3 regions of the Lentibacillus daqui genome follow, and region 3 is predicted to be linked to each of the others. Evidence: riboswitches for the same ligand, from Rfam matches in the RefSeq annotation. Region 3 holds a riboswitch; each other region holds the start of a gene.

Region 1 (8,012 bases), 350 kb from region 3:
AATTGTACCAGTCGAAGTAACTGAACGCGTAGTAGGAGAAGATAATAAAATTGAAGAAAAAAGTTTTACATTTGAAATGGATGAAGGGGTTCGCCTAGGAACAACCATGGAAATATTGGCGAAACTACGGCCAGCCTTTCATGTAAAAGGATCGGTTACAGCGGGAAATTCCTCGCAAATGAGTGATGGGGCAGCAACCGTATTATTGATGGATCGGGAAAAAGCGTCTGCTGAAGGATTAACACCACTGGCCAAATTCCGTTCCTTCGCGGTAGCTGGTGTTGAACCAGAAATTATGGGCGTTGGACCGGTTGCGGCTGTACCGAAAGCATTAAAAATTGCCGGCCTTGAACTATCAGATATCGGCTTGTTTGAGTTAAACGAAGCATTCGCGTCCCAATCGGTTCGCGTTATCCGCGCGTTGGATCTGAATCCGGATATTGTCAATGTCAATGGTGGAGCAATTGCCCTTGGTCATCCACTAGGCATGACCGGTACGAAATTAACGTTGAGTTTGATCCATGAAATGAAGCGCCGGAACGTACAATTTGGTGTTGTAACGATGTGTATCGGTGGTGGTATGGGTGCTGCCGGGGTGTTTGAGTTAATTTAATCTATTAATCCGTTGGTAAATTATTAATAGAAAGGACGTTAACAATGAGTGAAACAAAAGAAAAGTTATTTAAAGGTGGAGCTTTTTTAGTAGAAGATTTAACCGCTGATGATATTATCACACCAGAGGATTTTACAGAGGAACATAAAATGATTGCCAAAACAACCGATGAATTTGTTTCCGGCGAAGTCCTGCCCGTGAAAGACAAACTGGAAAATCATGAATTTGACTATTCGGTAGATTTGCTTAAAAAGGCTGGTGAGCTCGGATTATTAGGTGCAGATGTTCCAGAAGAATATGATGGTCTGGCATTAGATAAAATTAGTTCATCGTTGATTACTGAAAAATTTGCCCGTGCAGGTGGATTTGGAATTACACATGGGGCACACGTTGGTATTGGTTCCCTGCCGATTGTATTTTTCGGAAACGATGATCAAAAGAAAAAATATTTGCCAAAGCTGGCGACGGGTGAACTGTTAGCAGCATACGCACTGACAGAACCTTCCTCAGGATCCGATGCCCTGGGTGCAAAAACAACAGCAAAATTAAATGAGGCTGGTACCCATTATATTTTAAATGGCGAAAAACAATGGATCACTAATTCGGCATTTGCTGATGTATTCGTTGTCTATGCCAAAATTGATGGTGAACATTTCACGGCCTTTATCGTTGAACGCGAATTTCCCGGCGTTTCTACTGGAAATGAAGAAAATAAAATGGGAATTAAAAGTTCATCCACACGTACATTAATTTTGGAAGATGCAGAGGTACCTGTTGAGAACTTATTAGGCGAAAAAGGCAAAGGACACAAAATTGCTTTCAATATTTTGAATGTAGGACGTTATAAATTAGCTATCGGGGCTGTCGGTAGTTCAAAACGCGGAATTGAAGTAGCAACGAAATATGTGAACGAGCGTAAACAGTTTGGCCAGTCAATTTCCGACTTTAACTTAACGCGGGAAAAGTTGGCAACCATGGCAGCGAGAACTTATGCCAATGAAAGTGCCGTTTATCGTACAGTGGGTCTGTTTGAACAACGCATGGGTTCACTAACGGATGAACAATTAAAAGATGGTAAAGAAATAGCAAAAGCAATAGCGGAATATCAAATCGAGTGTTCCCTGAACAAATTTTCGGCCTCGGAATGTCTTGATTATGTAGCTGATGAAGCCGTACAGCTCCACGGAGGGTATGGTTTCATGGAGGAATATGAAGTCGCAGGTATGTATCGTGATTCGCGAATTAACCGTATTTTTGAAGGGACCAATGAAATCAACCGCCTTCTCGTGCCAGGAACATTGCTGAAAAAAGCGATGAAGGGTGAATTGCCATTACTGCAAAAAGCGAAAAGTTTGCAGGAAGAACTCATGATGATGATGCCGGAAGAGATTGGGGATAAAACACTGGAACAGGAAAAACACCTTTTGAAAAACGCCAAGAAAATTATTTTGCTTGGTGCCGGTCTGGCAGCGCAAAAGTATGCAAAAAAATTGGAAAACGAGCAGGAAATCCTCGTGAATCTGGCTGATATGGTTAATGAAGTGTACAACATGGAGGCAGCTATTCTACGTACAGAAAAAGCGATCAACAAATCAGGAGAAGAACAAAACAAACAAAAACTGCTTTATACGCAAGTCTATGTTCAGGAGGCATTTAATCGGATTGAAGCAGATGCCAAAGAAACATTAATTGCTGTTGAAGAAGGCGATACATTACGAATGATGCTGTCATCGTTACGTAAATTAACGCGCCACACACCAACCAATGTAATTGCCAAGAAGCGTGAAATTGCTAAAGGTATTATTGAAGAAGAAAAATATTTTGTATAAAGTAGTGTTCGTTAAATGAATTCGGGTATAGCTGTTCCCGCCGAGAAGAGAATTTGGGGGGGACTGTTTTTTCGGAATTCTGGCAGTATTTTTGTCGAAATCTCCCTATGATGATCCACCAAATGAGTTTTTTAACTGAAGAAGGATAAAATGTGAAAACCCTCCTGCTGTAATCTGTAGCAGGAGGGTTTCAAATGGTTATATATTTAACGGTAATATCCAGTAATTGCGCTTTCTTCGACTATGTACATCTAATTTTGTTATAATATATGCAATCAAAAAAGGGTGCAAAGGAGTGGTTCACATGGCATTGACATTCTACTGGTATCCAAAATGCGGTACCTGTAAAAAAGCGAAAAATTGGCTGGATGAACACAATATAGATTATACAAGTATACATATTGTGGACAACCCGCCATCACAGGAAGAATTGATGCAATTGATCGAGAAAAGCGGGTTGCCTGCAAAGAAGTTTTTCAATACGAGTGGCAAGAAGTATCGGGAAGGAAATTTCAAGGAAAAAATTAAGGATGCAAGCACCGAAGAAATGGCAGAAATGCTCGCATCCGATGGCATGTTGATCAAACGGCCGATCGTCACGGATGGACAGAATGTAACGGTTGGATTTAAGGAAGAAACTTTTCAGGAAAATTGGTTGTAAAATTAAAGTGAAATACTAGAAATAAACGAGAATACCTAGTATAGTAATATTGCAATGAATAAAGAGGATGTTCAAAAAGTCCGGTAAAAATGACCTCAGACTACTGTTGACGTTACAACAGGACGCCCTAAGACCTTAGCTGATCTTGGTCCTTTTTATACTCCTTTTTGAACGCACTTTAACGGAGGGATTTTCAATGAGCTTACCAGAAGAATTATTATATTCAGAAGAACATGAGTGGGTAAAAAAAGAAGACGATAAAGTCAGAATCGGAATTACAGATTTTGCCCAAGATGAATTAGGCGACATTGTTTTTGTTGAATTACCAGAAGTTGGTGACGACATCGAAGCAGATGAGCCTTTCGGAAGTGTGGAATCGGTAAAAACTGTTTCAGAATTGTATGCGCCAATTAGTGGTAAAGTTGTTGAAGTAAATGATGATTTAGAGGACAACCCTGAATTTGTGAACGAATCACCATATGAAAAGGCGTGGATGATTGTCGTTGAACCATCGGATGAATCAGAAATGGATGACCTGCTGTCGGCTAAACAATACGAAGAAGTAACGCAGGAAGACTAATTTCCACAAATGAATAGTACATGTCAGAAGGCTGGCTTGCACCGAAAAAGAAGGTGTATAGTCAGCCTTATTCACATCATAAGATGGTAATAGGGAAGCTTTTTGCTTGAATTGGTAAGGAGTGCTATGGGATCATGACAAATGAATCGGATAAGGTGATTATTGTTGAAGGGTTAACCGATAAAAAGCAAATCAAAAAAGTCATCACAGAGGACCTGGAAATTGTTTGTACGAATGGAACGCTGGGTGTGGAACGGTTTGATGAACTATTATATGCGTACGATTTGGATAATAAAGACGTATTTATTTTAGTTGATGAGGATGATTCAGGGATCAAGTTACGCAAACAATTGGCCCGGGAACTTCCGCATGCCAATCACTTATATGTCAGTAGTGAGTACCGGGAAGTAGCAACAACGCCCGAGCAGGTACTTGCGACAATTTTGGTTAGCAAAAGCATTGAGGTTAATCCGATATTTTTAATTTAGGGTGATCGTATTGCAGCAATTTACAGAAGAAGCAAAAGCAAAAGAGAGTTATTTTCTATATATTTTCACCCCGTTGTGTGGTACGTGTAAACTGGCCAGGACGATGCTGGATAAGATCGAGTCTGTACATCAGGAAAATATTTTTTACGAAATGAACGCCTCAATAAATCCGGAGTTTATGCAGGAATACAAGATCGAAAGTGTTCCGTGTTTGTTCATCAAACAAGATGGAAAAATCAAGGAGCGAGTTTATGCATTCCGCTCCATTGCCAATATTTATCACTATTTGCTTGAATATAAACCGGAATTGTTTGCGACATCATAATTCAACGAGGCTCTGGCAAACAAGTGGATCCAGCATGGACAAAGGGTATAAGGACAGGGTATCCATATTCTTATATTGCCTTTTGCAGGCGGTTGATCTACCAACCAATTGATGTAGGATAATTGGGAATTAGCGAACTATTGAACTTCATATTGACACTAGTGATTTGCAATGCTAATATTTAATTTATTATTAACAGCAATATATGATAAATCTCTTATCTTGAGCGGTGGAGGGACTGGCCCTGTGAACCCGCGGCAACCTTCAGGCAATTCGTTTGAAAGGTGCCAATTCCTGCAGAGTAGTACTTTGACAGATGAGGGAACTTAGAAGACATTAAAAACGTCTTTCTGTTCCCCGCAGAAAGACGTTTTTCCGTTATGTGGGGCATAATATAATCATGAAAATACAGATGATTTAAGTTTGTTTCCTGTATGGTTTGCCCTGGAAGGATTTTAAAAGGAGGACTATTTCTTGATTTCGATTGAAGGGTTGAGCAAAATTTTCTCATCATCCAATAATGAGCAAATCACTGCTGTGAATGAATTAACGTTAGATATACAAGAAGGCGAGATATTCGGGGTGATCGGATATAGCGGGGCGGGAAAGAGTACGTTTGTCAGGCTGCTGAATCGGCTGGAGGAACCGACGAGCGGACGGATTGTTATCCATGACCACGATATTACCGAGATGAATGCGAAACAGCTTCGGGTTGCCAGACAAGAAATCGGTATGATCTTTCAACATTTTAATCTGCTTTGGTCACGGACGGTCAAAGACAATATCGCATTTCCGCTGGAGATTGCAGGTGTTCCAAAGGACAAGCGTGACAAGCGGGTGAAGGAATTAATCAATCTTGTTGGTCTTACGGAACGCGAGAATGCTTACCCATCCCAGTTAAGTGGTGGACAAAAACAGCGGGTGGGAATTGCCAGAGCGCTTGCAAATAACCCGAAAGTATTATTATGTGACGAAGCAACTTCGGCGTTGGATCCGGAAACAACCGATTCCATTTTGGACCTGTTGGTGGATATTAATAAACAGCTGGGATTAACGATTATCTTAATCACCCATGAAATGCACGTCATTCGCAAAATTTGTAACCAGGTCGCTGTCATGGAAAAAGGAAAAATTGTGGAGCAAGGCGATGTGTTGGACATATTTTTGCGGCCGCAACAGCAGGTAACGAAGCGTTTTGTTGAACAGGTGATGGGGACAGCAGATGAAAATGAAGGTGTAACAGATCTGATTAACACATATGAGCATGGTAAAATTGTTCGTCTGCATTTTATTGGGGAAACTGCCAATCAGGCACTCATCAGCAAGGTGGCCAAGGAGTTTTCCATCGACGTAAATATCCTGCAGGGAAAAATTACGCAGACACAGGCAGGAGCCTATGGAACATTGTTTGTTCAGATGATCGGCGAAACGTCTGAATTGAACAAGGCGCTCCGGTTTATTCAGGATACCTCGGTAGAAGTGGAGGTGTTCCGTGATGCTGACTGATTTATTTCCTAATTTGAATATGGAAGATTTTTGGGATGCGACCTATGAAACATTTTATATGACCTTATTGGGACTTCTTGGTACATTTATTCTGGGAATTTTACTAGGGTTGCTCTTATACCTGACAGCTAAAGATGGGATATGGCAGAATAAATTTATTAACCTAATTGTTGCTGCTGCTGTCAATATCTTTCGTGCGATCCCATTTATTATTTTGATCTTTTTGTTATTCCCATTTACCGATTTTTTACTAGGAACGATTCGCGGCCCCAATGCTGCATTGCCTGCCTTAATTATCGGGTCGGCACCGTTTTATGGCCGATTAGTTGAGATTGCTCTAAAAGAAGTGGATAAAGGTGTGGTTGAGGCTGCAAAATCCATGGGGGCAAAAACAAGAACAATTATCTTTCGCGTCTTACTGCCGGAATCGATGCCTGCTTTGATTTCCGGATTAACGGTGACCGCAATTGCGTTAATTGGTTATACGGCAATGGCTGGAGTAATTGGCGCTGGAGGATTAGGTAATTATGCCTATTATTTTGGTTTCCAGCGACGTGACTTTGATGTTGTCCTTGTTTGTACTGTGGCAATTGTTATCATTGTATTTATTTTTCAGTTCATTGGCGACTTTATTTCCAATAAATTAGATAAAAGATAGAGAGGGGAATTTTTGATGAAAAAGGTTTTTATACTTCTGTCTGCAATACTGGTACTTCTTTTAGCGGCTTGTGGCGGTGGTTCCAGTGAGGGTAAAGATGAAGACGGTAATACAACCATTAAAGTGGGTGCAACAAGTGTCCCACATGCCGAAGTATTGGAAAAGGCGAAACCGATCTTGAAAGAAAAAGGGATTAATTTAGAGATTGAGGAATTTCAAGATTATGTATTACCTAACGATGCACTTGCTGATAGTGATCTGGATGCGAATTATTTTCAAACCATTCCCTTCTTAGAACAAGTGATAAAAGATACCGGCTACGATCTGGATTACATTGATGGCATTCATATTGAACCAATGGGGATTTATTCAAAAGATATTAAAAGTCTGGATGACGTCAAAAATGGTACAGAAGTGATTATGAGTAATTCAGCGTCAGACCATGGACGGATACTGGAATTATTTGAAAAAAGTGGCTTAATCAAGCTGGATGATAATGTGGATAAAGTAAATGCGCAGATTGATGATATTGTTGAAAATCCAAAGCATTTAAAATTTTCAGCTGATTATGATGCTGCAATTTTACCGGAACTCTATAATAAAGAAGACAATGTCCTTGTTGCAATCAATACTAACTATGCAATTCAGGCTGATTTAAATCCACTGAAGGATGCTTTGGCTATAGAGGACGAAAATTCCCCATATGTGAATGTGGTTGCCGTACGATCGGAGGATAAAGATAATGAAGCATTAAATACACTTGTTGATGTGCTGCAATCCAAAGAAATACAAGATTTTATGATGGACAAATACGATGGAGCAGTTGTCCCGGTCGGTGGCGAGGATTAAATTGCAACGTTTAGAAAATATCGAGTAAATGACAGGTATAAGGGTGAAAATAAAGGTATTTAACGAAAAATAATTATTGTGTTTACCGCAGAAGGATTTTTCCTGCGCAATGAATTGTCTGAGGTTTATATTCGTTTTGTCAGGGGAATTGTCCTTGTGTTAACCTTATGATTGTAAATAAAACGAAAGGATGATTCACTATTCATAGTGGAATACGAATGAATTACACTCCCGAAATGGAAAAGGCAATGCAGCAGTCTCATGGAATAGGTTACGCTGAATATGGGAGGAAGCTTGACAAACGAATTAATATTGAAAAGAGAAGACAAAAAGAATATGAGCAATGTAAACACATGGTAGCAGAAATCGATAGTCATTTGCATAGATAATAATAAAAGGATAGATGCTGGCAACTCCAATGCGGAGCTTGCCGGCATTTTTGTTATTGAAGACAGTACATCATATGCCATGTGGGCAAAGAAGTGCGTGCCTTGTTGGATGAG
Region 2 (8,012 bases), 1.7 Mb from region 3:
AAAAATAATCGATGTCTCCCCAAAGCCAAACCAGATAATCGCAAGCGGTACCCAGACAATACTAGGAACACTTTGGAGCGCCAAAATCATCGTGCCTAGGGTTTCATCTGCTGTTCTCACTGTTGCAAGCAGGAATCCAAGCCCGGCGCCGATTAGAATCGAGATGATCAGGCCGATGAATAAATGCCGAAAACTTGCCAATAAATCATAGACAAGCGTCATATCTAGTAATCCTGAATAGATAGCATTGAATACAGAAAGCGGACTTGGTATCATCGATTCAGGCCAAATGCCAAGAAGGACAATTCCCTGCCAAATGAAAAGGAGTAGAACAAAAAAGATGATTCGTTTAAAAACTACCGGCATAATCAAGTTCCTCCCGTATGACCTGGTCAATTTCAGTCTTCAAAATCCTCATGATTTTCTTTTCCCATTTCGCCATATCCTCCTGTCGTCTCGGGCGGTCAAGCTTGATCTGAAAGTCTTCAATCATCCTTCCCGGTCTTGCTCCCATCACCAGCACCCGGTCAGACAGTTTAATCGCTTCCCGGATACTATGGGTCACAAAAATAACCGTTTTTTTCGTTTCCAGCCAAATTTTTTCGACCTCGTCTTGCAAGACACTTCTCGTTTGCTCATCCAATGCAGCGAACGGTTCATCCATTAACAAAATTTGCGGATTCATGGCCAATACTCTGGCAATCGCCACACGCTGCTGCATTCCGCCAGAAAGTTCGTGTGGATAATGATCGGGAAATTTGCTGAGCTGTACCATTTGCAAATATTTATTCGCGATTTGCGATTGCTCCTGTTTAGCGAATTTTTTTCGTAACGGGAACATGACATTCTCTTTGACACTTAGCCAGGGAAATAAAGCTGCCTCCTGAAACACCATCCCCCGATTCGGATCTGGTCCAATAATATTGTTCTTATCCAGGAAAATCGACCCTGATGTAGGTGTTTGCAGTCCGGCGATCAATGACAACAATGTCGACTTGCCACACCCGGACGGTCCGAGTAAAGAGACAAATTCTCCTTCATTGATGGTCAGTTGAATATTGTTTAATACAAGTAATGGTTCATTTTGTTTTTTTTGAAATTGTTTGGATACCCCATCGACATGTAATTCCACCCTGTAATGCCCCCCCCTTTTTATATAGTTTATAATTCTGATAAAATTAGTATGTTTAATGAGAATTAAAATGATTGTAGCATGGTTTTTATATTTTTCCAATAGGTGACTCGCCTATTTTTCAAAAAAACAGATAAAAATACTGTGAATTTGCTTGAAAAATTGATATTATAGAGTAAACCACTAGGAATTAAAGGGACAAGGAAATGATTCGGATCTTATCGTCAAGGCAACAGTTCGATTGAAATGCTGTTATTGATCGAGTGTGCACCTGGCTCGATCGAGTTTTATATGCTCTCGATCAACTTTGCATCTGGGTCGATCAACTTCACACCCAGGTCGATCAACTTTCATGCGCTATCGATCAACTTCGCACCCAGGTCGATCAACTTTCATGTGTTCTCGATCAACTTTGCATTTGGTTCGATCAATGTAAAGCGTATTTTTTCAGTGATCCCGAAAAGTTCTTCTTCTTAGCACATTGTGTAACTAGCTTGAATTTCAACCATACTAATTCTAGCTTTGATGACTCGGTACTACTGGTGGATGAACCACTCAGCAGTTACATGCCAACAAAAATTTATGGATAAGGGAGTGACTTATGAATGAAAATCGCACAGGATATGACACAATTAATTGGGGATACACCCGTTGTGAAATTAAATAAAATTGTTCCTGAGGATGCAGCAGATGTCTACGTGAAATTGGAACAGTTTAACCCAAGTAAAAGCGTTAAGGACCGGGCAGCGTATAATATGATTAAAGTTGCGGAGGATAAAGGTACCCTGAAGCCTGGAGCAACCATTATTGAACCAACCAGTGGCAACACGGGAATCGGCCTGGCCATGAATGCCGCGGCAAAAGGATATAAGGCCATTATGGTTATGCCGGATAACAGTACCGCAGAGCGAAAAAATATCTTGAAAGCGTACGGAGCCGAGGTAGTCCTCACCCCTAGCGAAGAAAAGATGCCCGGTTGCATTAAAAAGGCTCTGGAACTACAAAAGGAAATTCCGGGAAGCTTTATTCCACAGCAATTTGAAAATGAAGCAAACGCCGATATTCACCGGACAACTACAGCGCTGGAAATTTACGAACAAATGAATGGCAAACTCGATGCATTTGTTTGTACAGCAGGAACCGGTGGAACAATTACCGGTACCGGGGAAGTTTTGAAAGAAAAAATTCCCGGGCTGACAATCACTGTTGCAGAACCTAAGGGATCCCCTGTCCTGTCGGGTGGCAAACCAGGCAAACATAAACTGGTTGGCACAAGCCCCGGATTTGTGCCGAATATCTTAAACACCGACATCTATGACGAAATTATGCAAATCGAGGACGAAGATGCCGTTAACATGTACCGTCAATTACCGCAACAGGAAGGGATTTTTATCGGTCTGTCCGGATCTGCTGCGGTGTATGCAGCCATTGAAGTTGCCAAACGATTAGGCAATGGAAAAAAAGTACTATCCATGGCGCCTGACAGCGGTGAACGTTACCTGAGCATGGACTTGATTTAATTAGGAATAGGGGCGTTCTTCTGTCCAAGCCAAAGGGAGAGCAAATGTTTATCGGCGATTTTTTTATCGTTTATCAACAATTCAACTACATTTATCAGCGGTTTTTGCGATTTTATCGACGAATAGGCGGTTTTCCAATTTATGGTGGGCGTCGAACCTGTCCTCGTGTCCCATTTTCGCTTGACATTTGATTAAGTTGCCCGTATAGTATGTATTAATAATTGAATAAATATTTGAATTTATTCTTATCCAGAGAGGTGGAGGGACTGGCCCTGGGAAACCTCAGCAACAGGCGTATGTACTGTGCTAATTCCAGAAGCGTAATGCTTGAAGATAAGAAATGCTTAAACACACGGTGCCAAGCCTCTTCTTATCGACAGTAAGAAGAGGCTTTTTGCTACCATATAATTTAAAATCCAAGTATACAGGGAGGAAAACAAAATGACGAAGCGTAGTTTGGAACAACGGTTAAAAGAAGGTACGGTTATTGCCGGGGAAGGATATTTATTTGAACTGGAGCGCAGGGGATATCTGCAGGCGGGCTCGTTCGTTCCAGAAGTCGCACTGGATAATCCAGAGGCATTAAAACAAGCTTACCGCGATTTTATGAATGCGGGATCAGATGTGGTACTGGCTTTTACATATAATGCCCACCGTGAGAAAATGCGCATTATAGGTAAAGAAGATTTGTTGGAGCCATTAAACCGGAGTGCTATCCGTCTGGCAAAAGAGGTCGCCAAGGAACATCCGGTTGAAGAGGCGCTTGTCGCCGGAAATATTTCCAACACGAATATCTTTGACCCGAAAAATCCCGAGTCAAAGGAACTAGTCCGCAGCATGTTTGCGGAAATGGTAACTTGGTGCAAACAAGAAGGAGTTGACTTCATTAATGGTGAAACATTTTATTATTACGAGGAAGCACTGATTGCATTGGAAGAAATCACTAAACAGGGCTTACCGGCTGTTATCACCTTTGGATTAATGGGCGAAAATATCTTGCGGGATGGCTACACGGTGGAAGAGGCCTGCAAACTTCTTTCCGAAAAAGGTGCACTCGTCGTTGGGATGAATTGTTTCCGTGGACCAAATACGATGCAGCCATACCTTGCCAACATCCGTCATAACGTTGATGGATATGTTGGAGGACTACCAATCCCATACCGGACGACTGATGAACATCCGACCTTCTTTAACTTGCCAGATGGTGGGTGCAGTTGCCACTTACCATTAGAAACAACTTTCCCAACAGCACTTGACCCGCTCTATCATAATCGATATGAACTGGCGGAATGGGCCAAAGAGGCAAAAAGCATCGGCATCAATTATATTGGTTTATGCTGTGGAGCTTCTCCTGCCATGTTGCGGGCAGTAGCGGAGGCAGCTGGCGTGGAAACCGTTAATTCCAAGTACTCCCCTAATATGGAAAAACACTTTTTATTTGGGAATGATGAGACATTGAAGAAGCATAATTTGGATTATCGGTTAAAAGCTTAACGAAAACTGAAAAATGTGAAAGGTCAGCCCCTCCCCGATTGGTGAGGACGGGCTGACCCTATTTCATCATTTAATATGCGTGGTAATGGTAGTTATTTTATTTTCGCACCTGTCCATTCCCATAAATATAAAATTTACTTGATGTCAATGCACGCAATCCCATTGGTCCACGCGCATGCAGCTTTTGTGTGCTAATACCGATCTCCGCTCCATAGCCAAATTCAGCACCATCGGTAAATCTGGTCGAGGCATTATGATAAACAGCAGCTGCATCAACCAGCTGTAAAAATTGCTTGGCATGCTCGTTATCTTCCGTAATGATCGCCTCCGAATGTTTCGTGCCATAATGATTAATATGCTCAATCGCTGCTGTACATGAGTCAACCTGGTTCACACTGATACAAAGGCCAAGATATTCCGTATACCAGTCTTCTTCAGTTGCCGGTTTTGCTTGGGAAAAGGCTGCACATACCGCTTCATCCCCATGGATCTCCACACCATTTTCAGCCAGCTTTTCTAACAGGCTTACACCGTTTTGCTTCAGCCACTTTTCATGAATGATTAGTGATTCAATCGCGTTACAAACGGATGGGCGTTGTAGCTTGGCATTTAAGACAATCGCTTCAGCCATCTTAGGGTCAGCTGCTTCGTCAATATAAATATGACAGTTACCAGCACCAGTTTCGATGACTGGTACAGTGGATTCACGTACAACGGTATCAATTAAATTCTTACCGCCGCGAGGGATTAGCACATCCAGGTAATCATTTAAATGGAACAATTCTTTGGCTGTTTCCCTGCTTGTGTCCTCAATTAACTGTACCGCATCAACGGGCAAAGCACTGTTGGCAAGCGCATGGCGAATGACTGCAACAAGTGCCTGATTGGAAAATTTAGCGGAAGAACTTCCTCTTAGAATGACAGCATTTCCGGTTTTTAACGCCAGGGTTGCGGCATCGACCGTTACATTTGGTCTTGCTTCATAAATCATCCCGACGACACCGATCGGAACGGATTTCTTTTGCAGTTGCAGACCGTTTTCTTTTTCAATGATCTCCAGCGTTTCTCCAAGCGGATCTTTTTGTAACACTAATTGCCGGATGGCCTGTGCCATATCGTTTACTCTGGCTTCATTTAGCATGATTCGATCAAGAATGGCATCAGACAACCCTTTTTCTTTCCCTTGTTCAATATCTCGTTCATTTTCCACCAGGATGACCGACTTTTCACCCAAAAGCTGATCGGCAATTAATTCCAACGCTTGATTCCGTTCTTCAGTCGTTGTACCTGTCAATGCAAAACTTGCTTTTTTGGCAGATTGCCCTTTTTGCCTAACCTCATTCACAAAATCCCCTCCCCTATTTTTGGTGTCTTGACCCAGCCATCACGATGAATCACCTCGACAAATGGCACAATGGATGTCTTTCCTTCAATGACTTGTTGCAGTTCTTCGGATGAACAGTTTACCTCGCCTTTTCCGAGCAAACCTCTGGAACCATAGACCTCTACCACATTTCCTTTTTGAAACGATCCGCTCAACTTGAAGACTCCAGCAGGCAATAAACTTTTTCCGTGAAAGAGAATCGCTTCTTCGGCTCCCTGGTCAACGTAAATGTTTCCCACTGCTTCCGAGTGCAAGGCAATCCATTGTTTTCTTGTGTTGATCGATCTTACGGAATGACTGGTAACATAGGTGCCATCCCCATTTCCATCTAACACTTCCAGCAGTTTGTTTTTGCCTGCTCCCCGGCCAATAAACACGGGGACACCGAGTGAAGTTGCTGTTTTCGCTGCTAGCAGTTTGGATCTCATTCCACCCGTCCCCACGTTGGATCCTGCTTCACCGGCATTGGCTAACATACCCTCAGTAATCGTATCCAGCATATCAACGCGTTTCGCTTGGAAATTGGTGTTTGGATTGGCATCATAAAGCCCGTTAATATCGGTCAAAATCATTAACTGATCAGCATGTACAAAGCCACTGACAAGTGCGGATAACATATCATTATCACCAAAGGTCAATTCTTCTGCCGATACCGAGTCATTCTCATTAATAATTGGTACCATCCCTCGCTCCAACAGTTCTTCCATCGTTGCGAAGGCATTCCTGTAACGCTCCCGGCTGGAGAAATCACTGCGGGTTAGTAAAATTTGTGCCGGTGTCAGGTGATAGTGAGCAAATCTTTCCATATAGGATTGGATTAACAGACTTTGCCCAACTGCTGCTGCCGCTTGTTTCCCTTTGATCGTCACTGGTCTTGTGAGATAACCCAATCCGGAAAAACCTGCCGCGATTGCTCCGGATGAGACAAGTATTACCTCGTGACCAGCTTTTCTAAGTGCAGCAATGGCGGCCACATGATCAGCCAATTTTTCATGATCAATTTGCCCTTTATTATTGGTTAACGAACTACTGCCAATTTTTACGACAATACGTTTTTTGCTCATTCTATTACACCTACCCTTGAACATCCTTTTTTGGAATACAAAAAACCCTCCCATCCTTAAAAAATAAAAGGACGAAAGAGTTTATACTTCCGCGGTACCACCCATTTTGAATGTTTGCACATCCCGCTTTTCTTCAATAACGCTGAAGGGGGCGCCCATGGATTAGATGGGACTCGGAAGGCAGGTTCTATGACTTGACGGTGACGAAATCTCCCAGCTTATCAATCTCGCTCTCTAACACCCCAGAGGTCATATACTAATCCTTCGTTGACGTTCTTTATTATTGTTTCTATTATGAACAGGAACCTTCTCCATGTCAAGAGTAGGACGCAATGTTCTTCATATTCCCACTAATCCTGATCAACGACCTCATTTTCCATCTTCCCGATCTGATCAATTTCCAAGGTTACCACGTCCCCTGCTTTAAGAAATTGTGGCGGATCCATCGCAACCCCGACGCCATTCGGTGTACCCGTCATAATGATATCCCCCGGTTCCAATGTAATAAAATCGCTGATAAACTCAAGCAAAAACGGAATATCAAAAATTAGTTTGTTTGTATTAGAATCTTGACGTTTTTCGCCATTCACAAACGAGCGAATAGACAGGTTATGCGGATCACGAATGTCGTCCGCAGTTACCACCCATGGTCCGATTGGTGTGCTTCGATCATGTGTCTTACCCTGCAGCCATTGTGGGGTTCGTTTTTGCAGATCCCGTGCTGACGTATCATTGCCAATTGTGTACCCCGCCACATAATCCAGGGCTTCTGCTTTCGTAATCTGTGATGCTTCCTTTCCAATCACAACCGCTAATTCCACCTCATAATCCAGTTTATTGGTAACCTTGGCCTTTTCAATTGCGTCTTCAGGGCCAATTAATGCATTTGGAAATTTCGCAAACAAGACCGGAATCTCCGGGATATCACTTTTCATTTCCGCTGCATGATCCGCATAATTTTTGCCAACGCAAATAATTTTGGACGGTTGGGAAATCGGTGTACCTAAGTTCACTTCTTGTCGATCATATAACTTCATCTCATCTGTATGTACGGATATATACTCATAGGCCTTTCGCGCTTGATTCAATGTAAATTCACCCATGGAAAAAAAGTCATTCGGATCGGCGGGAAGCAGGTTTTCCAATACCCTCAGTCTGCCATAATCATGATTGGATTGTAATAACGCCCGCAATCCTTCCTGTAAGTCTGCTACTCTGCCATCAATCATACAACCGATTCGATACGCACCTGGTTTGTTGTTAAACTTATAGCTTACTAATTTCATTTCAACCACCTCGTTAATTATTTACGATATTCAGTTTGGCACGCGTCACCCGCATCAAAATGGACATGGTTAAGGATCAGCCTTTATACTAGTATTAAAAATAATGGAGGTAAAAATAATGGAAAACTGGGA
Region 3 (8,012 bases):
CGGAAGATGGGGGAGCAAGGTTATTTTGGATCCTGTTTTCCTGAAAAAGTGGGCGGGTCAGAAATGGGTTTTGTTAATTTAGCGATTATTTGCGAGGAAATTTCTAAGGCTCACCCAGCGCTTGGATATGCATTCAATATGCAATCCATGACCTGTCCGTTTACTATTTTAAATTGGGGATCAGATGAGCAGATTCAAAAATATGTGCCAAGTTTGATAGCCGCAGAGAAAATCGGTATGTTCGCACTCACTGAGCCCGGTGGTGGGTCGGATGCAGCAGGTTCTATGAAAACCGTTGCTGTAAAAGATGGTAACGAATATGTGATTAATGGTTCAAAGGTGTTTATTACATTTGCAAATGAAGCGGATTATGGGGTGTTATTTGCAAAAACGAATCCTGATGCAGGTCATCGAGGCATTTCCGCATTCATCATTGAAACCGACCGCCCAGGGTTTTCGGCTACCCCAATTGAGATGAGCGGTTTAGGTTATATGATGCGCAGCTGTGAAGTGTTTTTAGAGGATCATCGAATCCCAGAAGAAAATCTGCTTGGTAAAGAGGGTGAAGGGTTTAAAATTGCGATGAATGCACTGGATTATGGAAGATTAACAGTCCCTGCCAGGCTATTGGGAATTGCGCAAGGGTGTTTGGAATTGTCGATTGATTATGCAAATACCCGCGTACTTAAGGGTAATGCCATCGGAAACTATCAAATGATTCAGCACTTGATCGCCGATATGGTAGTCGAAGTCGAAGCGGCTCGCATGCTAGTTTACAAAAGTGCTTATTTAAAAGATAAAGGTGAATCAGCAACCCGAGAAAGTGCACATTCCAAATATTTTGCTTCCGAGATTACAACACGAGCAACTCGTGCTGCCTATGAAATTTTTGGTGGTTATGCCTTGACTGACGAGTATCCGATCATGAAGTATATGAACTATGCGAATATGTTGCACATGGGCGAAGGTGCACCAAATGTTCAACGAATCCTCATCGCGGAAGATGCATTGGGAATTAAGGATGCAAATCGGCATAAAATTCCACGGCGGTTTCATTTAGCGAGTGATTTGCAATAGAGTCGGACGTGGACAAGAAATGTTTCCTTTGTTGCCAAAACGTTTACATGGAGTGTGTGGTGGGACAGGGGGAGAGACAACGTCGAACTGAACTATTCCATTAGATATATGCTGTCCCAATCAGATAAGGAGGAATTTACAATGAAGCAAGCGTTGGAGGATATAAGGGTTCTTGATTTGTCGAGGGTTTTTGCGGGACCGGCTGGATCGATGATACTGGGTGATCTAGGAGCCGATGTGATTCGCGTGGAAGCGCCAGGAGGTACCGATAGTATTCGTGATTGGTGGCCTTTTGTTGATAATGAAAGTACATACTATCTATCGGCAAACCGTAATAAGCGAGCGATTACATTGAATTTAAAAAAGGCGTCGGGAAAAAAACTTTTTTTAGATCTTGTCAAAAATGCTGATGTGGTAATAGAAAATTTTAAAACAGGTACGATGGAGCGTTTAGGATTAGCGTATTCTGCTTTGGAAAAGGTCAATCCAAAAATAATTATGTGCTCAGTCACTGGATACGGTCAAACAGGTCCTTTTGCTAAAGAACCTGGTTTTGACCCGGTTTTGCAGGCGGTTGGCGGTTTAATGGATGTAACTGGTCAACCAGATGGAGAAGCAACACGTGTCGGGCTGCCAGTAGTAGACATTATGAGCTCATTATATACAGTAATTAGTATTCTTTCAGCAATAAGGATTAGAGATTTAACCGGTGAAGGTCAACAGATTGACATTTCTTTATTGGATGTGCAAGTTAGCTCTCTAGCAAATGTCGCGAGTAGTTATTTAATGAAGGGGAATGTTTCCAAAAGAGTAGGGAACAATCATAACAATATTGTTCCCTATCAGGTATTTCAATGCAAGGATAAACCTCTCATGGTGGCCTGCGGGAATGATCGGCAGTTTCAGAAGTTTTCCGAAATACTTGGCATGCCTTCATGGAGTAAAGAGGCTAAATTTAAAACAAATGCCAAACGCATTCAAAATCGGGAAGAATTAACAGACAAGATACAAAAAATAATGGTTTGGAAAGATGCAAATGAATGGTTTACACTACTTTCGGAAAAAGGAGTGCCTTCGGGTCCGGTCAATAATGTAAAAGAGGTGTTTGAACATCCGCAAGTTCAATCAAGAAAAATGGTTGAAGAAATACCACACCCTACTTTGGGTAAGGTGAAATTAGTGCGAAATCCAGTCATTTTTTCTAAAACGCCAATTTCGATTAAAAAACATCCCCCACTTTTGGGAGAACACACTGAACTATTTTTGCAGCAAGAGATGAGTCTTTCCAAAGAAGATATAGATCAATTAAAAGAAGAAGGGGCTATTTAGGGGTAAAGGAGGCCAGTAGATGCAGGTCAGTTCACTACGACTATTTGGTTGAAAGTTCCTTTTTTCTAGCCCATAATATTTATTAATATGGGGGGGGAGTACGATATGGTGAATTCACGTTTTAATCCAAATGTCATTTCCAAAGCTTTTGCAATCATCAGAGCATTTACCGATGAAAAATCAGACTGGGGAGTAAACGAACTGGCACGTTATCTGGAAATACCGGTAAGCTCCTTGCATCGTAATCTAAAAACGTTAAGAGATGAAAACATATTAGGTATATCCGCCCAAACCGGAAAATACACCATTGGGCCCGAACTCGTTCGAATGGCTTCCATTATATCGTCACAAGTAGAAATCAAACAGGTTGCCAGAACATTCATGGAGGAAATTTCATCCACGATTACTGAATCTGTCTATTTAGGACTATATCATCCACAGCATAGGAAGATTTCCTTTGTTGAGGGCGTACACAGCCAAAATCCTTTGCAATATGTTCTGGAAATCGGTGTGTTGCAATCTATCCATATTGCGGCAAGCGGAAAGGTCGTATTGGCTCACTTGGATGATGATGAAATTCAGAGGATTTTTGAAAAAGAGGCGGTTGACATTGATGAACAGGAACAAATTTGTGATGAAATAAAGCTAATACGCGAACAAGGCTATATGATTACTTTAGGTGAGCGATTGGCGGGTGCATCAGGTACTGCCGCTCCAATTTTTGATTCGACACAAAAGGTGATTGGTTGTATTACTTGTGTTATTCCTTTAAATCATTATGATGAAAAGCAAAAGTACAAAGTAGCAAAAAAAGTGATGGAAGGGGCGGCTAAGATTTCTTATGTTTTAGGATACAAGCAAGACTAAGTATAGATGGGACAGGGGATCGGATTTCCTGCCCCATTATTTTTTACAGAACAGAGATTGGAAAAAGAAACATTTATGTGTCCTAAAGCCCATTTTTCAAATAAGTATTGACATCATTTTTTCAATAATATACAATTCCTATAAAGTTAGTTTGATTTTAAGTTTTCTTATCATGAGAGGTGGAGGGAAAGGCCCGGTGAAGCTTCGGCAACAGGTTGTATGAAACACTGTGCCAAATCCTGCAGACATAGTCTGAAAGATAAGAAGGGAGCTAGGTTAGGATTTAAGTTCTGCCCCCTTCTTCTTCCAAAGCTGGAGGGGGGCTGGTTATATACACGACTTTCACCTCAAATTATTATGGAGGGATGATAAATGGAAAAGTCCCCGATTACGTACGACAATTTTCCTGGTGACCCTTTTAAAGATTTTCACCCGGTTGACGAGACACAAGGGGCATCTCCAATCTTACAATGGGCTTACGATTCATACGGAGATGGTGTTGTTTATGCTTGTAGCTTTGGTGCTGAGGGGATTGTATTAATTGATTTAATTTCAAAGGTGAAACAAGATGCAAGCGTTGTTTTTTTAGATACAGGGATTCATTTTCAAGAAACCTATGATTTGATTGATAAGGTAAAAGGTAAATATCCCGATCTTCGCATTGAATTAAAAAAGCCAGAGCTAACGTTGGAAGAACAAGCGGCGGAGTATGGTTCTGCCTTATGGACACGAAATCCGGATCAATGTTGTTTCATTCGGAAAATAAAACCACTGGAAGATGTTTTACAAGGCGCTCCTGCATGGATTTCCGGTCTTCGCAGGGAGCAGTCGGCAAGTCGTAAACATACTGATTTTGTGAATAAGGATCAACGTTTCAAGTCAATTAAGATTTGCCCGCTTATTCATTGGACGTGGGATGATGTATGGGCGTATATCAAAAACAATGATTTGCCATATAATGAACTACATGATCAGGGATATCCAAGCATTGGTTGTATTCCTTGTACGTCACGAGTAACGGATTCTGATGATCCCAGAGCAGGCAGATGGCAAGGATTTAATAAAACAGAGTGTGGATTGCATTTGCCAGGCAGTAACGGACAGTAACCTTATTGATATAATGGCTAATGACACTGTTTGTTTTAAACCTTAGTAAAGCGATATATTTAATAAATATAATTATGTTTATTGTGAGGTGAATTTGTTTTGGAATTACAAGTAAACAATAGCCCATTTAGTCAAGAACAAACCGATATTTTGCAACGTCTGCTTCCAACCTTGACAGAGACGCAAAAAGTTTGGCTGAGCGGATATTTGGCAGCTTCCCTGACAGTACAAAACGGGTTGACGGTGCCAAATCAGGAGCAAGCACCAACCAATATCGACCAACCCGCTTTAAGAGAAGTAACCATTTTATTCGGATCCGAGACCGGTAATGGGCAGACGTTGGCAGAGGAGCTAACTAAAAAAATAGAGGGGCAGGGTTTTAAGGTAACCTGCTCGGCCCTGGATGACTTTAAAGTAAAAAAGTTGAAGAATGTGCAAGACTTGCTGATTGTGACAGCCACGCATGGAGAAGGAGATCCTCCAGATAATGCCGTTTCCTTTTACGAATATTTGTTTAGCAGAAAAGCACCGAAACTAAAGGATTTGCGTTTTTCGGTACTTTCCTTGGGGGATCAGTCCTATGAGTTTTTCTGTCAAACAGGGAAAGATTTTGATAAACGGTTGGAGGAGTTAGGTGGGGAAAGACTTCATCCACGGGTTGATTGTGATGTTGATTTTGATGAACCCGCAGAAGAATGGATAAACGGTGTATTAGAAAAAGTGTGTGAAGCGAAAAAAGCCGTTCCGCAATCGGACGATGCACATACCCAACAGGTGGGGAGTCAAACACAAGAACATGATCTGCCAACCTATTCCAGAACTAATCCATTTCAGGCAGAAATCTTGGAAAATCTCAATTTGAATGGTCGCGGATCAAATAAAGAAACGCGTCATCTGGAATTATCACTGGAGGGGTCTAATTTTTCCTTTGAACCGGGTGATAGTGTAGGGATCATCCCGGAAAACGATCCAATTCTGGTAAATCAACTGATCCACGAGATGAACTGGGATCCTGAAGAAACTGTACCGGTAAATAAAAAAGGTGATATTCGTTCGATTTATGATGCATTGCATAAAAACCTGGAAATTACCTGTCTGACAAAACCACTCATGCAAAAAGCGGCGGAGATTTTCCGAAATGATAAGTTGGTGGATTTAGTTGCACCAGGGCAGGAGGAAACGTTGAAAGATTATCTTGTTGGCAGGGATTTGCTTGATTTGATCAATGACTTTCCGCCAACACGGGAGCTGACACCAGGCGAATTTGTACAGATTCTTAGAAAGATACCACCAAGACTTTATTCGATTACAAGCAGCCATAAAGCAAATCCGGATGAAGTTCACTTAACGATTGGAACGGTTCGCTATCATGCCCATAATCGCGATCGAGCTGGTGTCTGTTCGCTTCAGACGGCTGAACGATTGGAACCTGGTGATCGATTACCGGTTTATATTCAGCATAATCCGAATTTTAAGCTTCCTGCCGATCCAGATGTTCCCGTGATTATGGTTGGACCTGGTACGGGAGTCGCGCCTTACCGGGCTTTTATGGAAGAACGAGAAGAGTTAGAAGCAAAAGGGAAAACGTGGTTATTCTTTGGCGATCAACATTTTACTAGTGACTTCCTTTATCAAGTCGAATGGCAAAACTGGTTGAAGGAAGGTTACCTAACCCGATTGGATGTCGCATTTTCACGTGATTCCAAGGAAAAAGTATATGTGCAAAACATGATGCTGGAAAATAGCCGGGATCTTTATCAATGGCTCGAGGAAGGTGCCCACGTTTATGTCTGCGGTGATGAAAAGCGAATGGCAAAGGATGTTCACCAAACGCTAATCACTATTGTGGAACAAGAAGCTGGTATGACGCATGAGGAAGCCGAACAGTACTTGAAAGAAATGCGACAGCAGAAACGGTATCAACGGGATGTCTATTAGTGAGCAAGAAATAGAAGACAAAAAGGGAAGGAGCTTGACGATGGCAGCGTATGATTCATTTAAACAGGATGGGCCACCGAGTGATCTGGAACGAATAAAGGATGAAAGTAACTATTTACGGGGGACGATTCAACAAGGATTGGCGGATCGAATCACAGGGGCTATATCGGATGACGATACGAAGCTGTTAAAGTTTCATGGAAGCTACCAGCAGGATGACCGGGATATTCGGGATGAACGACGTCGTAAAAAACTGGAACCGGCTTACCAATTCATGTTACGTGTGCGAGCCCCAGGTGGTGTCGCAACGCCTGAACAGTGGCTGGTTATGGACGATTTAGCAACCAAATATGCGGATGACACTTTGAAATTAACGACAAGGCAATCATTTCAAATGCATGGGATTCTAAAATGGAACCTAAAGCAGACGATCAAAGAAGTGAATGAGGCATTGATGAATACCTTGGCTGCTTGTGGTGACGTTAACCGGAATGTCATGTGTAACCCGAATCCGTATCAATCTGCAGTTCATAAAGAAGTTTACGAGCTTTCCCAACAAATCAGTGAACACTTGTCACCAAAAACAAACGCTTACCACGAGATTTGGCTGGATAAGATGAAAGTGGTTGATACCAAAGAGCAAGAGGATATCGAACCATTGTATGGCCGCTTTTACCTGCCGAGAAAATTTAAAATTGGTTTAGCGGTTCCACCATCCAACGACATTGATGTGTTTTCACAGGATCTCGGACTGATTGCGATCCTGGGAGACGGAAAATTAATAGGATTTAATATAGCGGTTGGCGGTGGTATGGGAAGCACCCATGGTGAACCGGAAACATATCCACAGGTTGCAAAAGTGATTGGCTTTTGTTCAAAGGATAATGTCATCGAGGTAGCGGAGAAAGTCATGACGATTCAACGAGATTATGGTAATCGCTCGAATCGGAAGAACGCCCGTTTCAAGTATACGATCGACGCCCATGGTCTGGATTGGTTTAAGACTGAGTTAACTGAACGTCTCGGTTGGGAATTAGAGGCCGCACATCCTTATCATTTTGCTCGTAATGGGGATCGATATGGCTGGGTAAAGGGTGATGGTAAATGGCACCTAACGTTATTTCTGCAAAATGGTCGTGTGAAGAATACGGATGATTATGCGCTCAAGACTGGATTAAGAGAAATTGCTAAAGTTCATACTGGAGATTTCCGGCTTACTGCAAATCAAAATTTGATTATTGCCAATGTCGCGAATGAAAAATTGGAGGAAATCAATGAACTGGTAAAAAAATATGGATTGACAGATGGAAAACAACACTCTGCATTAAAACGGAATTCCATGGCATGTGTTGCTTTCCCAACATGCGGTTTAGCCATGGCTGAGTCGGAACGGTATTTGCCTGCTCTGCTTGAGAAGATAGAAGAAATTTTGGATGAGGTCGGTTTACGGGAAGAAGAAATTGTTATTCGCATGTCAGGATGTCCCAATGGCTGTTCACGACCCGCGCTTGCGGAAATCGCCTTTATCGGGAAAGCACCGGGAAAATATAATATGTACCTTGGTGGTGGTTTTACCGGCGACCGTTTAAATCGTCTTTATCGAGAAAATATCGGGGAGCAAGAAATTTTGGAAAACCTCCGTACCATCCTAACTGATTATGCTGACAATCGTTATGAAGGAGAACATTTTGGTG

The links. A riboswitch is a leader RNA that binds a small molecule or an ion and turns the genes downstream of it on or off. The one in region 3 is predicted to bind S-adenosylmethionine.
Region 1: it holds a riboswitch for S-adenosylmethionine, as region 3 does, so the genes downstream of both, O2S85_RS06545 (methionine ABC transporter ATP-binding protein) here and O2S85_RS04955 (phosphoadenylyl-sulfate reductase) in region 3, are expected to answer to the same signal.
Region 2: it holds a riboswitch for S-adenosylmethionine, as region 3 does, so the genes downstream of both, O2S85_RS13440 (homocysteine S-methyltransferase family protein) here and O2S85_RS04955 (phosphoadenylyl-sulfate reductase) in region 3, are expected to answer to the same signal.

Annotation. Positions count from the first base shown of each region.
Region 1 covers NZ_CP114176.1:1,291,033-1,299,044, forward strand. The annotation lists gene O2S85_RS06515 (acetyl-CoA C-acetyltransferase) at 1-613, shown strand, start outside; gene O2S85_RS06520 (acyl-CoA dehydrogenase FadE) at 658-2,442, shown strand; gene O2S85_RS06525 (arsenate reductase family protein) at 2,747-3,103, shown strand; gene gcvH (glycine cleavage system protein GcvH) at 3,300-3,683, shown strand; gene O2S85_RS06535 (toprim domain-containing protein) at 3,818-4,171, shown strand; gene O2S85_RS06540 (thioredoxin family protein) at 4,182-4,496, shown strand; SAM riboswitch class I at 4,711-4,819, shown strand; gene O2S85_RS06545 (methionine ABC transporter ATP-binding protein) at 4,971-6,002, shown strand; gene O2S85_RS06550 (methionine ABC transporter permease) at 5,992-6,660, shown strand; gene O2S85_RS06555 (MetQ/NlpA family ABC transporter substrate-binding protein) at 6,676-7,509, shown strand; gene O2S85_RS18965 (YuzK family famiily protein) at 7,758-7,898, shown strand.
Region 2 covers NZ_CP114176.1:2,650,645-2,658,656, forward strand. The annotation lists gene O2S85_RS13425 (ABC transporter permease) at 1-366, opposite strand, end outside; gene O2S85_RS13430 (ABC transporter ATP-binding protein) at 350-1,132, opposite strand; gene cysK (cysteine synthase A) at 1,738-2,652, shown strand; SAM riboswitch class I at 2,895-2,992, shown strand; gene O2S85_RS13440 (homocysteine S-methyltransferase family protein) at 3,094-4,146, shown strand; gene O2S85_RS13445 (glutamate-5-semialdehyde dehydrogenase) at 4,244-5,491, opposite strand; gene proB (glutamate 5-kinase) at 5,488-6,594, opposite strand; gene O2S85_RS13455 (fumarylacetoacetate hydrolase family protein) at 6,945-7,880, opposite strand; gene O2S85_RS13460 (calcium-binding protein) at 7,999-8,012, shown strand, end outside.
Region 3 covers NZ_CP114176.1:944,624-952,635, forward strand. The annotation lists gene O2S85_RS04940 (acyl-CoA dehydrogenase family protein) at 1-1,077, shown strand, start outside; gene O2S85_RS04945 (CaiB/BaiF CoA transferase family protein) at 1,219-2,406, shown strand; gene O2S85_RS04950 (IclR family transcriptional regulator) at 2,512-3,273, shown strand; SAM riboswitch class I at 3,438-3,539, shown strand; gene O2S85_RS04955 (phosphoadenylyl-sulfate reductase) at 3,646-4,380, shown strand; gene O2S85_RS04960 (assimilatory sulfite reductase (NADPH) flavoprotein subunit) at 4,480-6,318, shown strand; gene cysI (assimilatory sulfite reductase (NADPH) hemoprotein subunit) at 6,359-8,012, shown strand, end outside.